Regions from separate parts of the Proteiniborus sp. DW1 genome, predicted to be linked through region 1. Evidence: predicted binding sites of a transcription regulator. Region 1 holds the regulator's gene; the other holds the start of a gene.

Region 1 (5,743 bases):
TTTATGGTCCTGTAAAGGGTGTAGAAGGATTCTATTTGGCTATTGGATTTAGTGGTCATGGTTTTATGCTAGGGCCAATGTCAGGATTACTTATAACTGAGCAAATACTAGGTGAAAAAAATACCATTGATATTAGTAGACTTACTCTTGAAAGATTTGAAAAAGGCGAGTTAGTATTTGAACCTTCAGTAGTATGATACAGAACTCACAAACATATTTTGAGAAAAGAATTCAAGGAAAGCATTTTTAAAAGTCGCTGAAATTATGATGATGAAGTTCAAGTTATTCATTTATTAGCAGGGGAGTAAAATAGTGATATTAAAATACTACATACAGTTTTGTGTGTAGTATTTATTTTTTGATTATTTTTATCATTTAAATAAATTATTATGTATGAATTTTCTTTAATTATTAGGTTATCTATAATCATAAAGTTAACATAATTATATTATGTTAACTTTATGTAAGTGTTTTAAAATATACAAGGCTTTTATAGCATAGTATTATATAAACAAGTAAAGTCATTTTATAAAAAAGTATTCATATTATTTTATAGAAAAAACAAAAATAATAAGTGATTTATCAAAAATCATCATTTTTTATAAATCACAAAAATACCGGCTCTAAATTTGAGAAATAAAGACGTTATTTTTGCTTACTAATGGTTTTATATCATAACATATAAAATTATGCTTAAAAACGATTTAAAACGCTAATTGTTGATAATTTGCTTCAAAAAAATTAATATCATAGGATCTTGAAATTTTTAATTGAGAAACATAATTCAGCAGCAATTTTGGCCATAAATCATTAAAAATATAGATTTAAAATATAGACTTTAAGCAAATTATTAATAATAGTCATGATTGTTAATTATATTTCTAAAGCAAACATTATATAAAAGCTCAGAATTCAATAAAATTATTCTTAATTTAAGAAGGATTTCTCTAAAAAATGTAGAATATAATTATACAAAATGTATATTTTGTATAATTTGAGGTGAAAAAATGGACAACTTACCAATAGTATTAGAAGATTTCTTAAATTACACAGAAACCATTAAGGGAAAATCCGAAAATACCGTAAAAGAATACTTTTTCGATTTGCGTACTTTCTTTAGATTTCTTAAAATTCGCTATAAGCTTGTAGATAAAAATACACCATTTGATGAAATTGATATTTCCGATGTTGACGAACAATTGATTAAGAGAGTTAATTTACAGGACCTATATGCTTTCATATCTTTTGTAGATAAGGAACGTAACAATAAAAATTATGCTAAAGCTCGTAAAGTCGCTAGCATTAGGTCCTTCTTTAAATTCTTACATTCTAAGCTCAGAATCATTGATTATAATCCTGCCTTGGATTTAGAGTCGCCAAAGACACGCACTAGACATCCTGTTTATCTTTCTCTTGAAGAAGCAGAAAACTTATTAGACTCTATTGATGGTCCATTTAAAGAGAGAGATTATGCTATTATTACCCTTTTTCTAAATTGTGGTTTGAGATTATCCGAGCTTGTTAGTATAGATGTAGATAAAATCAAGGGCGATACATTAACTGTTGTTGGTAAAGGTGATAAGGAACGTACTATTTATTTAAATGAAGCATGTCTTCATGCTATTAATGAATATTTACGTGTTAGACCTACAGAAGGAATTAAAACACCTAACGCCCTTTTCTTGAGCAACAGAAAAACCAGAATCAGTAATAAGACAGTTCAATATTTAGTAAAAAAGTATTTAAAAAATGCAGGATTAGATACTGAAATGTATTCGACTCACAAATTAAGACATACTGCTGCTACTCTTATGTATAAGTATGGAAATGTTGATATCAGAGCTTTACAGCAAATATTAGGTCATGAAAATGTATCTACTACACAAATATATACTCATTTAGATGACGATAGATTAAGAAAAGCTGTCAAGAGTAATCCTTTATCCAATAAAAACCGTTCTTGAATGTCTTAAAAATCATATTCTCTGCTATTTTTATTAATATATAAAGAAATAGACCTTTGATAGTTAATGGTCTATTTCTTTAACTAAAACTAATTCATTTTTTAGTATGTAGGAATCTTAATAACACTACCTGCTTTTATACTAGCAGATTTCATATTATTCATCTCCATAATTTCTTGAACAATAATTCTAACATCCTTATTATAGGGGTTATTTCTCTTGGCAATCTCCCATAAAGTATCTCCAGACAATATGGTCATCTCAATGTATTTACCATCATTTGAGCTATAAGCTAAATTTAGCTTCCATAACCCAGTAAATATTATGGTAAAAATAATAAACACAATAGTTAAAAAAATAGTAAATCTCTTTTTATTAACAATTCTTACTTTTCTTTTTCCCATTTTAATACCTCCAAAGAACATTTGTTCGTTAACTTAATTATAATTCGAACACACGTTCCTGTCAATAGGTTTTTGAAAAAAATCGAACGAATGTTTGCTATTTATAATTTTTTATGATATAATAACATCAAATACTTTATTGAGGGGTGCCAAAATGTATGAAGATTTATCGTCAATACAGCTAAAAATACTTGAATTTATTAAGAAGGAGATTTTTTCTAAAGGCTATCCTCCTGCAGTAAGGGAAATATGTAAAGCAGTAGGATTAAAATCTACTTCTACTGTTCATGCCCATCTTGAAAAATTAGAAAAAAAAGGATATATAAGAAGAGACCCTACTAAACCAAGAGCAATTGAGATTTTAGATAGAACTGATAGTATTATCCCATTTCCAAGAAGAGAAATTATTAATGTTCCCATTGTAGGTAAAGTCACTGCAGGTGAACCTATTCTTGCAGTAGAAAATATAGAAGATACCTTTCCTCTCCCTATTGAATTTGTAGAAAACGATTCTGTATTTATGTTAAAAGTAAGAGGAGAAAGTATGATAGAAGCAGGTATTCTTGACGGAGACTTAGTACTTGTTAAACAACAAAACACTGCAATTAATGGCGACATAGTTGTTGCTCTTCTCGAAGAAGAAGCTACCATTAAGAGATTTTTTAAAGAAAAGGATCATATACGTCTTCAACCGGAAAATCAATTTATGGATCCCATTATTACTAAGGATGTCTCAATCTTAGGAAAAATCATTGGTGTATACCGTAAAATAAAGTAAATAGCCAAAGTCTTTGATTTTGTGCTAGTCACTTTTATACAGGCTAAAATAAAAAGCTGGCTAATAAACCAGCTTTTCTTTATCTATCAAATTATTTTTATATAAGTTGTTTAAACTCATCATAACACCTAACTTACAGTGGTTATAAGTTAGCCCTCCCTGATAATATGCAAAGTAAGGCTCTCTCATTGGAGCATCTGCGCTTAATTCTATAGATGAACCTTGTACAAAAGCTCCCGCTGCCATTATTACCTCATCCTCATATCCAGGCATCTTCCAAGGCTCAGGAGATACATAAGAATCAACTGGTGAAGCACTTTGTATACCTTGACAATACTTAATTACTTTTTCCCTAGACTTAAATTCAATTCCTTGAATTATATCACTTCTCTTATCTTCTGTATCAGGTACAACTCTAAAGCCTAACCCTTTATATACTAAGGCATTTAATAAAGCTCCTTTAAATGCTTCTCCAACTATCATAGGAGCCAAAAATAAACCTTGAAGAGTATTTCTTGTCATTCCAAAGGTTAATCCACATTCCTTTCCTATACCTGGTGCAGTGCTTCTATTAGCAACAAGTTCAATTAAATCTTTTCTTCCTACAACATAGCCACCTGATAAAGATATACCTCCTCCAGGGTTTTTTATAAGAGAGCCAGCCATTATATCTGCCCCTACATTTGTAGGTTCGACTGTTTCAATAAACTCTCCATAACAGTTATCTACCATAATAATTAAATCTTTGTTGAAAGCTTTAATCTTATCTATGGCATATTTTATTTCATCTATTGTCAAAGCCTTTCTATCACTATATCCAGTAGATCTTTGAATCATAACTATTTTAGTCTTATCTGTTACAGATGCTAATGATTTTTCTATATCAATTTTTCCATTTGAATCTAAAGGGACCTCATTGTATTTTATTCCATATTCAATAAATGTACCTTTTTCATTGCCCCTTATACCTATTACCTTTTGTAAGGTATCATATGGACTTCCAGTGATTACAAGAAGCTCATCCCCAGGTCGTAGAATTCCAGACAAGGTAAGAGTAATTGCATGTGTTCCTGATACAATAGTTGGCCTTACTAAAGCATCCTCGGTACCAAAAACATAAGAATAAATTTCTTCTACCTTTTCTCTTCCAATATCATCGTAACCATAGCCTGTTGTCCAATTGAAATGAGTAGCATTGAGCTTAGCCTCTTGCATTGCATGTATGATTTTATACTGATTATATTCTTTAACTTTTTCAATCATATCCATATATTTTTCTTTCAATACCTTATCCTTACTTTCAACATACTCAATAATAATATTGTCTATGCCATATTGTTTACATAATATATTTCTCGTATACTCGTTCATTAAATCACCTTCTAATAATATTGTCTTATGTATTGTAACACATGAAAATCTTAGATTCAATTAGTTATATAGTAAAATTCCTATTGTACAACTCAACTGATGAATAACTCCCAAATAAAACCTTTTAAGTTGATTTTCAACTCAAAAGGTTTTATTAAAACTCTTGCAAAAGCTAGTAAAGTTTTACTTTACAATTTTTGCTCTACTCAAAGCTATCGATATTATTACCTTTATTCATAAAGCTTACAGCTTTCATTGGTACAATAGTTGAAATTGCGTGTTTGTATATTAGATTTTGCTTGCCCTCGCTATCTAGCACTATAGTATAGTTGTCAAATCCTTTAACTTGACCTTTTAATTGAAAACCATTAAGTAAGAAAATAGTAATAGGAGTATTTTCTTTCCTTACCCTGTTCAAGAAAATATCTTGAAGATTCATTGTAGCCTTCATTTTTTATACCTCCTAAATATTTTAAAATAGTGTTTTAATATATAAATGAATTCAATACCTAACTATTATAATTCTTCCATAATTATTTTAACTATATAGTCAATTAATAAACTTTTATTTTCATAATCATCTATATTTACCCACTTAATCCTCTCTTCTCTTCTAAACCATGTTAATTGTCTCTTAGCATATCTCCTGGAATCCCTTTTAAGTATCTCTATAGCTTTATCTAGGCTGTAATTACCTTTTATGTATTGAACAATTTCTTTATATCCTAGTCCCTGCATAGATACAAGATCTTCAGAATACCCCATAGCTAATAGACTTTTAACTTCATCGATTAATCCTGACTCAATCATATTATCTACACGTCTGTTAATCCTTTCATATAACTTATTTCTATCCATGGTAAGACCGATGAAAATAATATTATATTTGTTATTTTCCTTTCGAAAATCTTTATAAAAATATGACATAGGTTTGCCTGTTTCATGGTAAATCTCTAATGCTCGGATAATTCTTTTAGTATCATTAATATGAATTCTATTAGCAGATTCTATATCAATTTTTTTTAATTCTTCGTATATACACTCATTACCGTATTTTTCGGCTTTTTTAAGATATTCATCCCTTAATTCCCAGTTAGAAATAGCTTGTGAAAAATCTAGATCATAAACTAATGAGTTAACATATAATCCAGTACCTCCTACTATCATAGGAAGCTTACCCTTATCTAGTATAATATCAATATATTCAGTAGCTTTTGCTTGAAAAT
Region 2 (5,743 bases), on a different contig from region 1:
AAGGCAAGTCAGAAATTTTGGAAAAAACTATTACAAGAGAAGAAATTAGAGTGAAAACCATTAAAGCTAGCATGCTGGAAAATGATATTGGATATATAAGGATTACATCCTTTGATGAACAGACACATAAGGATTTTACAGCTAATTTAAAAGCCCTACAAAATAAAGGTATGAAGGGCCTAGTAATAGACTTAAGAAATAATCCAGGTGGGCTTTTAGATGTATCTGCTAAGATAGCAGATGAGCTTATGGGAGAGGGGACAATTGTATATACAGAAACAAAGAAAAAAGAAAGGGAATATTTAAAATCTGACAAAAAAAAGTTGGGATTGCCATTAGTTGTTTTAGTGAATGAAGGCAGTGCAAGTGCATCTGAGGTAGTATCAGGAGCAATTCAAGATACTAAGGTAGGCACTATAGTTGGAACTAAAACATTTGGAAAGGGTATAGTGCAGAGAATAAAAGAATTATCTGATGGTTCAGGCTTTAAAATAACGGTGTCAGAATATTTTACTCCTAATGGAAGAAATATTCAGGGCATAGGAATAACTCCTGATATTATAGTAGAAATACCTGAAGATGTCGAGGTAATAGGGGTAGAAAACCTAGAACAAGATACGCAGCTACTGAAGGCAATTGAAATCATAAAAGATAAAATTAAGTAGCATATAGTGTGTTGACTGTGAGCCAAATATAATAGTTTGAATACAAAAAGGATAGCTAAGTTTAGCTATCCTTTTTAGCTGATGTAAGTATATCAAAGTTAATACCATATATAAAATCTGAATCTGAATTTTCAATAGGCGGAACAATATTGAAAAATCCTGTATTTAAGCTAGGGCTATAGAAAATGTTTTTATCTAGAACTTGACCCAATAACTTAGCTTCATCATCCTTTAGACTATACAAGTATACTGAAAAGTCGGTGGAAGAGCTATTTTTAGCTATCACTAGAATATTTTCATCATCAATTATAGTAAACTTTCTGACATCTAAGTCTAAAACTATCTTTTCATCATGCTCTTCAATATCATACATATATAGCTCAAACTTATCTTCTTTATCAAGCTTTCTGGTGTATAATAGTTTATCCTTGCTTAAAAACTCACCATTAAATCCTCTATCTATCTTTTTCAATCTCTTTTCGTTTTCCTTAATAAAGACATCTGATACATCCTTAGAGTTATCTTTTTCTATAAAGATAAAATTGTCTCTATACGAATCAAACCCAGTAACATTCATTCTTACATTAAAAAGAATTTCAGGATTATATTTAGAAGTATCAAATAATAGTACAGTTGACATTTTATCTTTATCGTTATTTACACCATAAAGCAAATTATTATCTTTCCATTCAACACTCCAAGTGTGTTGATAATCCATTGGAGTAATTTTTTGTGTATTCTTATTTTTTAAATCTACAATATATAAATCTGAAAGTGTTCCATTATGCTCAATAATTGCTAACTTGCTAAGGTCAGGACTAAACCTTGTAGAATATATGGTGTTAAGAGTGGAATATATCTTTTGCTTTTCTTGACTATGAATATCATATATCCATATGCTTTCCATGTTTGAGTTTTCCACAACTTCTTTTTTAACATATGCTAATAGCTTGTCACCTGCGAGGTCTAGTATCTTGCCTTTGTCTATTGTAGTTGATAGCAATATAGGCTTTGCTTCAATAATCTCACCACTAGTTGAATTTACCTTTACATTGAGCATATATATAGGGCTACTAGGATTATCTTTCATAAAAGTGTTATTTAGGGTTATTTCCCACATGTATTCATCTTTGTCTTTGATAAGGTTTACGTTCGGCATAGTATTATCAGTGTAATTTAGCTGAGTATGTATTTTACTAAGAGCTTGAGATTTATCAAATTTTAAAGCAATAGGAGAATAGTTAGTAGGTATTATATTGAATTTTATATCCTCTAATTCTCTTTTCTTTATGCCGTTAATTTCAACTGTAAATTGTGGAACTACTATATCTGTTTTTCCCCATTTCTTTTCTACTGAAGTGTATATATTTATTTCATTATTTACTCTAGATATACTATCAATGTTAGCCATTGAACATTCAACAACTCCCAAATTTACCAAAAAAAGTCTTTCGTATTCTTTCTCAAGTGCTTTAACATTTGGTATAATAGATTGGAAACCTTTTGATAAAACAGTTTTATCTATCTTATAGTCAATATTTGACTCTGATAAAACAGATATGCTTGAATCAATTAGGGGTGCGTTGTTCTTAGGTGTGCAAGCTGTCAAAGTTAATATCATTGATAAGTATAGTATTTGTTTTTTCATCTAAAAACTCCCTCCTAGCACTACTTTTATATATTCAACAATAAATCTGAATACCCTGCCTAGTTAAAAAAAATCTTTTTAAAATTATATTTTTTCGTATATTGACTTATATAGGGACAAAATATATAATAGGAAACGAACAAATGTTCCAAATAATTATAAATATAGTTTTATTTTCTTTGTGGTATATATTATTTATCATCACTAAATGAGGTGATACTATGAATAAATTTAAAATCAGGTCTGATTTTAAGCCAACGGGAGATCAGCCCAAGGCTATCGAAAAGTTAGTTTGTGGAATAAACAACAAGCTTATGCATCAGACTCTTTTAGGAGTAACAGGCTCTGGAAAAACTTTTACAATGGCAAATATTATTGAAAAGACTCAAAAACCAACTCTAGTGATAGCCCATAATAAAACATTAGCAGCACAGCTTACCAGTGAATTCAAAGAGTTTTTCCCAGATAATGCTGTAGAATATTTTGTAAGCTATTATGATTATTACCAACCTGAGGCATATGTACCTCATACAGATACTTATATTGAAAAAGACGCATCTATAAATGACGAGATAGATAAGCTAAGACACTCAGCTACTGCTGCTTTATTCGAAAGAAGAGATGTTATAATAGTAGCCAGTGTTTCCTGTATATATGGTTTAGGAGACCCTATTGATTATGAAAACTTAGTTTTATCTCTAAGACCTGGCATGATAAAGGATAGAGATGAGATACTAAGAAAGCTTATAGATATACAGTATGAAAGGAACGATATTAATTTTGTAAGGGGGACCTTTAGAGTCAGAGGAGATGTCATAGAAATATTTCCCGCATCTTCTAACGAAAATGCTATTCGAGTTGAACTATTTGGAGACGAAGTAGAGAGATTAACTGAGGTCAACGCACTAACAGGAGAAATAATCGGGACAAGAAGTCATATCTCTATATTTCCTGCTTCACACTATGCTACTAGTCCTGAGAAAATAGAGAGAGCAATTAAAAGTATAGAAGAGGAGTTAGAAGAAAGAGTAAAAGAATTGATAGCAGAAGATAAGCTTCTAGAAGCTCAGAGACTAAAGCAAAGAACAATGTACGATATTGAGATGCTAAGAGAAATGGGATTTTGTCAAGGTATAGAAAATTACTCAAGACACATTAGCGCTAGACCACCTGGAAGCAAGCCATATACATTGTTAGACTATTTTCCAGATGATTTTCTAATGTTTATAGATGAGTCGCATGTAACTATACCTCAAATCAGAGGAATGTATGCAGGAGATAAATCTCGAAAGACTACATTAGTTGATTATGGATTTAGACTTCCATCAGCACTAGACAATAGACCTCTTCAATTTGAAGAATTTGAAAAGCATATTAATCAGGTTATATATGTAAGTGCTACTCCTGGTTCTTATGAGTTGGAGCATTCTCAACAAGTTGTAGAGCAAATTATCAGACCTACAGGACTATTGGATCCAGTGATTGAAGTTAGACCTACTAGAAATCAAATAGACGACCTAGTTAAAGAGATAAATATTAGAGCAGAGCGTAATGAAAGAGTTTTAATTACTACCCTTACTAAAAAAATGTCTGAAGATTTAACAAACTATTTTAAAGAAATAGGGATAAAGGTAACTTATTTGCATTCAGATATTAAGACTATTGAAAGAATGGAAATAATCAGGGATCTTAGAATGGGTAAGTTCGACGTTTTAGTAGGTATTAACCTGTTAAGAGAAGGATTAGACTTACCTGAGGTTTCATTAGTGGCCATATTAGATGCTGATAAGGAAGGATTCTTAAGATCTGAAACATCAATGGTACAGACAATAGGTAGAGCAGCTAGAAATGCAGATGGTAAGGTTATAATGTATGCTGATAGCATCACTAATTCAATGAAAAGAGCTATAGATGAAACTAATAGAAGAAGACATATACAAATCGAGTATAACAAAGAACATAATATCGTCCCTCAAACTATTAAAAAAGGAATTAGAGATGTTATAGAGGCCACTAAGGTTGCAGAAGACTATGACAAATATGGATATGACAAGGAAAAAGAAATTAATAAGGATGAACTAATAGCTCTGATTAAAAACCTAGAGATAGAAATGTTTGAGGCAGCAGAGAATTTACAATTTGAAAGAGCAGCTGAATTAAGAGATAAAATCAGTGAGTTAAAGGGTAAACTGTAAAAGAGCTTTAAACGAAGAATCTAGAATCTAAGTACTCATTTAAGAAAAACGAGGTGCAATATGTTAAAAGATAAAATAATAATAAGAGGAGCTAAAGAAAACAACTTAAAAAATATAAATATAGAGCTTCCAAGGAATAAATTCATTGTACTAACAGGTTTAAGTGGTTCAGGAAAGTCCTCCTTAGCATTTGATACCATATACGCAGAGGGACAAAGAAGATATGTAGAAAGTCTTTCTGCTTATGCAAGACAGTTTTTAGGACAAATGGAAAAGCCAGATGTAGAATATATAGAAGGACTGTCGCCTGCTATATCAATAGACCAAAAGACAACAAGCAAAAACCCTAGATCTACAGTTGGTACAGTAACAGAAATTTATGACTACCTAAGGCTTCTATATGCTAGAATAGGTACTCCTCACTGTTATAAATGCGGAAAAGAGATTGCGTCCCAATCAATAGACCAGATGGTAGATCAAATAATGTCACTAGAAGAAAGAACAAAACTTCAATTACTTGCTCCGATTATTAGAGGACGTAAGGGAGAGCATCAAAAAGTACTTGAAAGTATTAGAAAAGAGGGCTTTGTCAGAGTTAGAATAGATGGAGAAATGATGGAGTTAAGTGATGACATAAAGCTTGAAAAAACTAAAAAACACACAATAGAAGTAATAGTAGATAGAATAGTAGTCAAGGAAGGAATAGAGAAGAGACTAACAGATTCCTTAGAAACAGCCTTAAAGCTTTCAGATGGACTTGTTATAGTAGATGTACTGGAAAAAGAAGAACTACTATTTAGTCAAAAGCTTTCATGTCCTGACTGTGGTGTAGGAATAGAAGAATTGGCACCAAGAATGTTTTCATTCAATAGCCCTTTTGGAATGTGTCCTACTTGTAATGGACTAGGAAGTCACATGAAAATAGATCCTGAGCTCATTATTCCTAACAAAAATATATCTATAAATCAGGGTGCCATAGCCCCTTATGCAAATTCTTCTGATGACACATATTATATAAAAATGTTTAGAGCTATTGCAGAATACTATAAATTTGATTTAGATGCACCTATTGGAGAGGCACCAAAAGAATTAATAGATGATATACTCTACGGCACAGGAGAAAGAGAACTAGAATTTGAATTTGATAGCAGATTTGGAGGGTGGAAAACCTTTAAGGCGGCTTTTGAAGGTGTAATACCTAATTTCGAAAGAAGATATAGCGAAACAAACTCTGA

Evidence for each region. The regulator LexA, encoded in region 1, represses DNA repair genes until DNA is damaged. The targets are predictions, from matches to a motif close to CNAACANNTGTTNG.
Region 2: the regulator LexA is predicted to act here: its motif matches at 2,450-2,463, upstream of uvrB (excinuclease ABC subunit UvrB).

The regions. Positions count from the first base shown of each region.
Region 1 is NZ_FMDO01000036.1:7,209-12,951, reverse strand. It holds gene DW1_RS08990 (NAD(P)/FAD-dependent oxidoreductase) at 1-197, shown strand, start outside; gene DW1_RS08985 (tyrosine recombinase XerC) at 1,008-1,964, shown strand; gene DW1_RS08980 (LysM peptidoglycan-binding domain-containing protein) at 2,066-2,368, opposite strand; gene lexA (transcriptional repressor LexA) at 2,523-3,146, shown strand; gene DW1_RS08970 (methionine gamma-lyase family protein) at 3,207-4,517, opposite strand; gene hfq (RNA chaperone Hfq) at 4,720-4,968, opposite strand; gene miaA (tRNA (adenosine(37)-N6)-dimethylallyltransferase MiaA) at 5,034-5,743, opposite strand, start outside.
Region 2 is NZ_FMDO01000044.1:86,408-92,150, reverse strand. It holds gene DW1_RS11580 (S41 family peptidase) at 1-665, shown strand, start outside; gene DW1_RS11575 (hypothetical protein) at 727-2,313, opposite strand; gene uvrB (excinuclease ABC subunit UvrB) at 2,535-4,508, shown strand; gene uvrA (excinuclease ABC subunit UvrA) at 4,569-5,743, shown strand, end outside.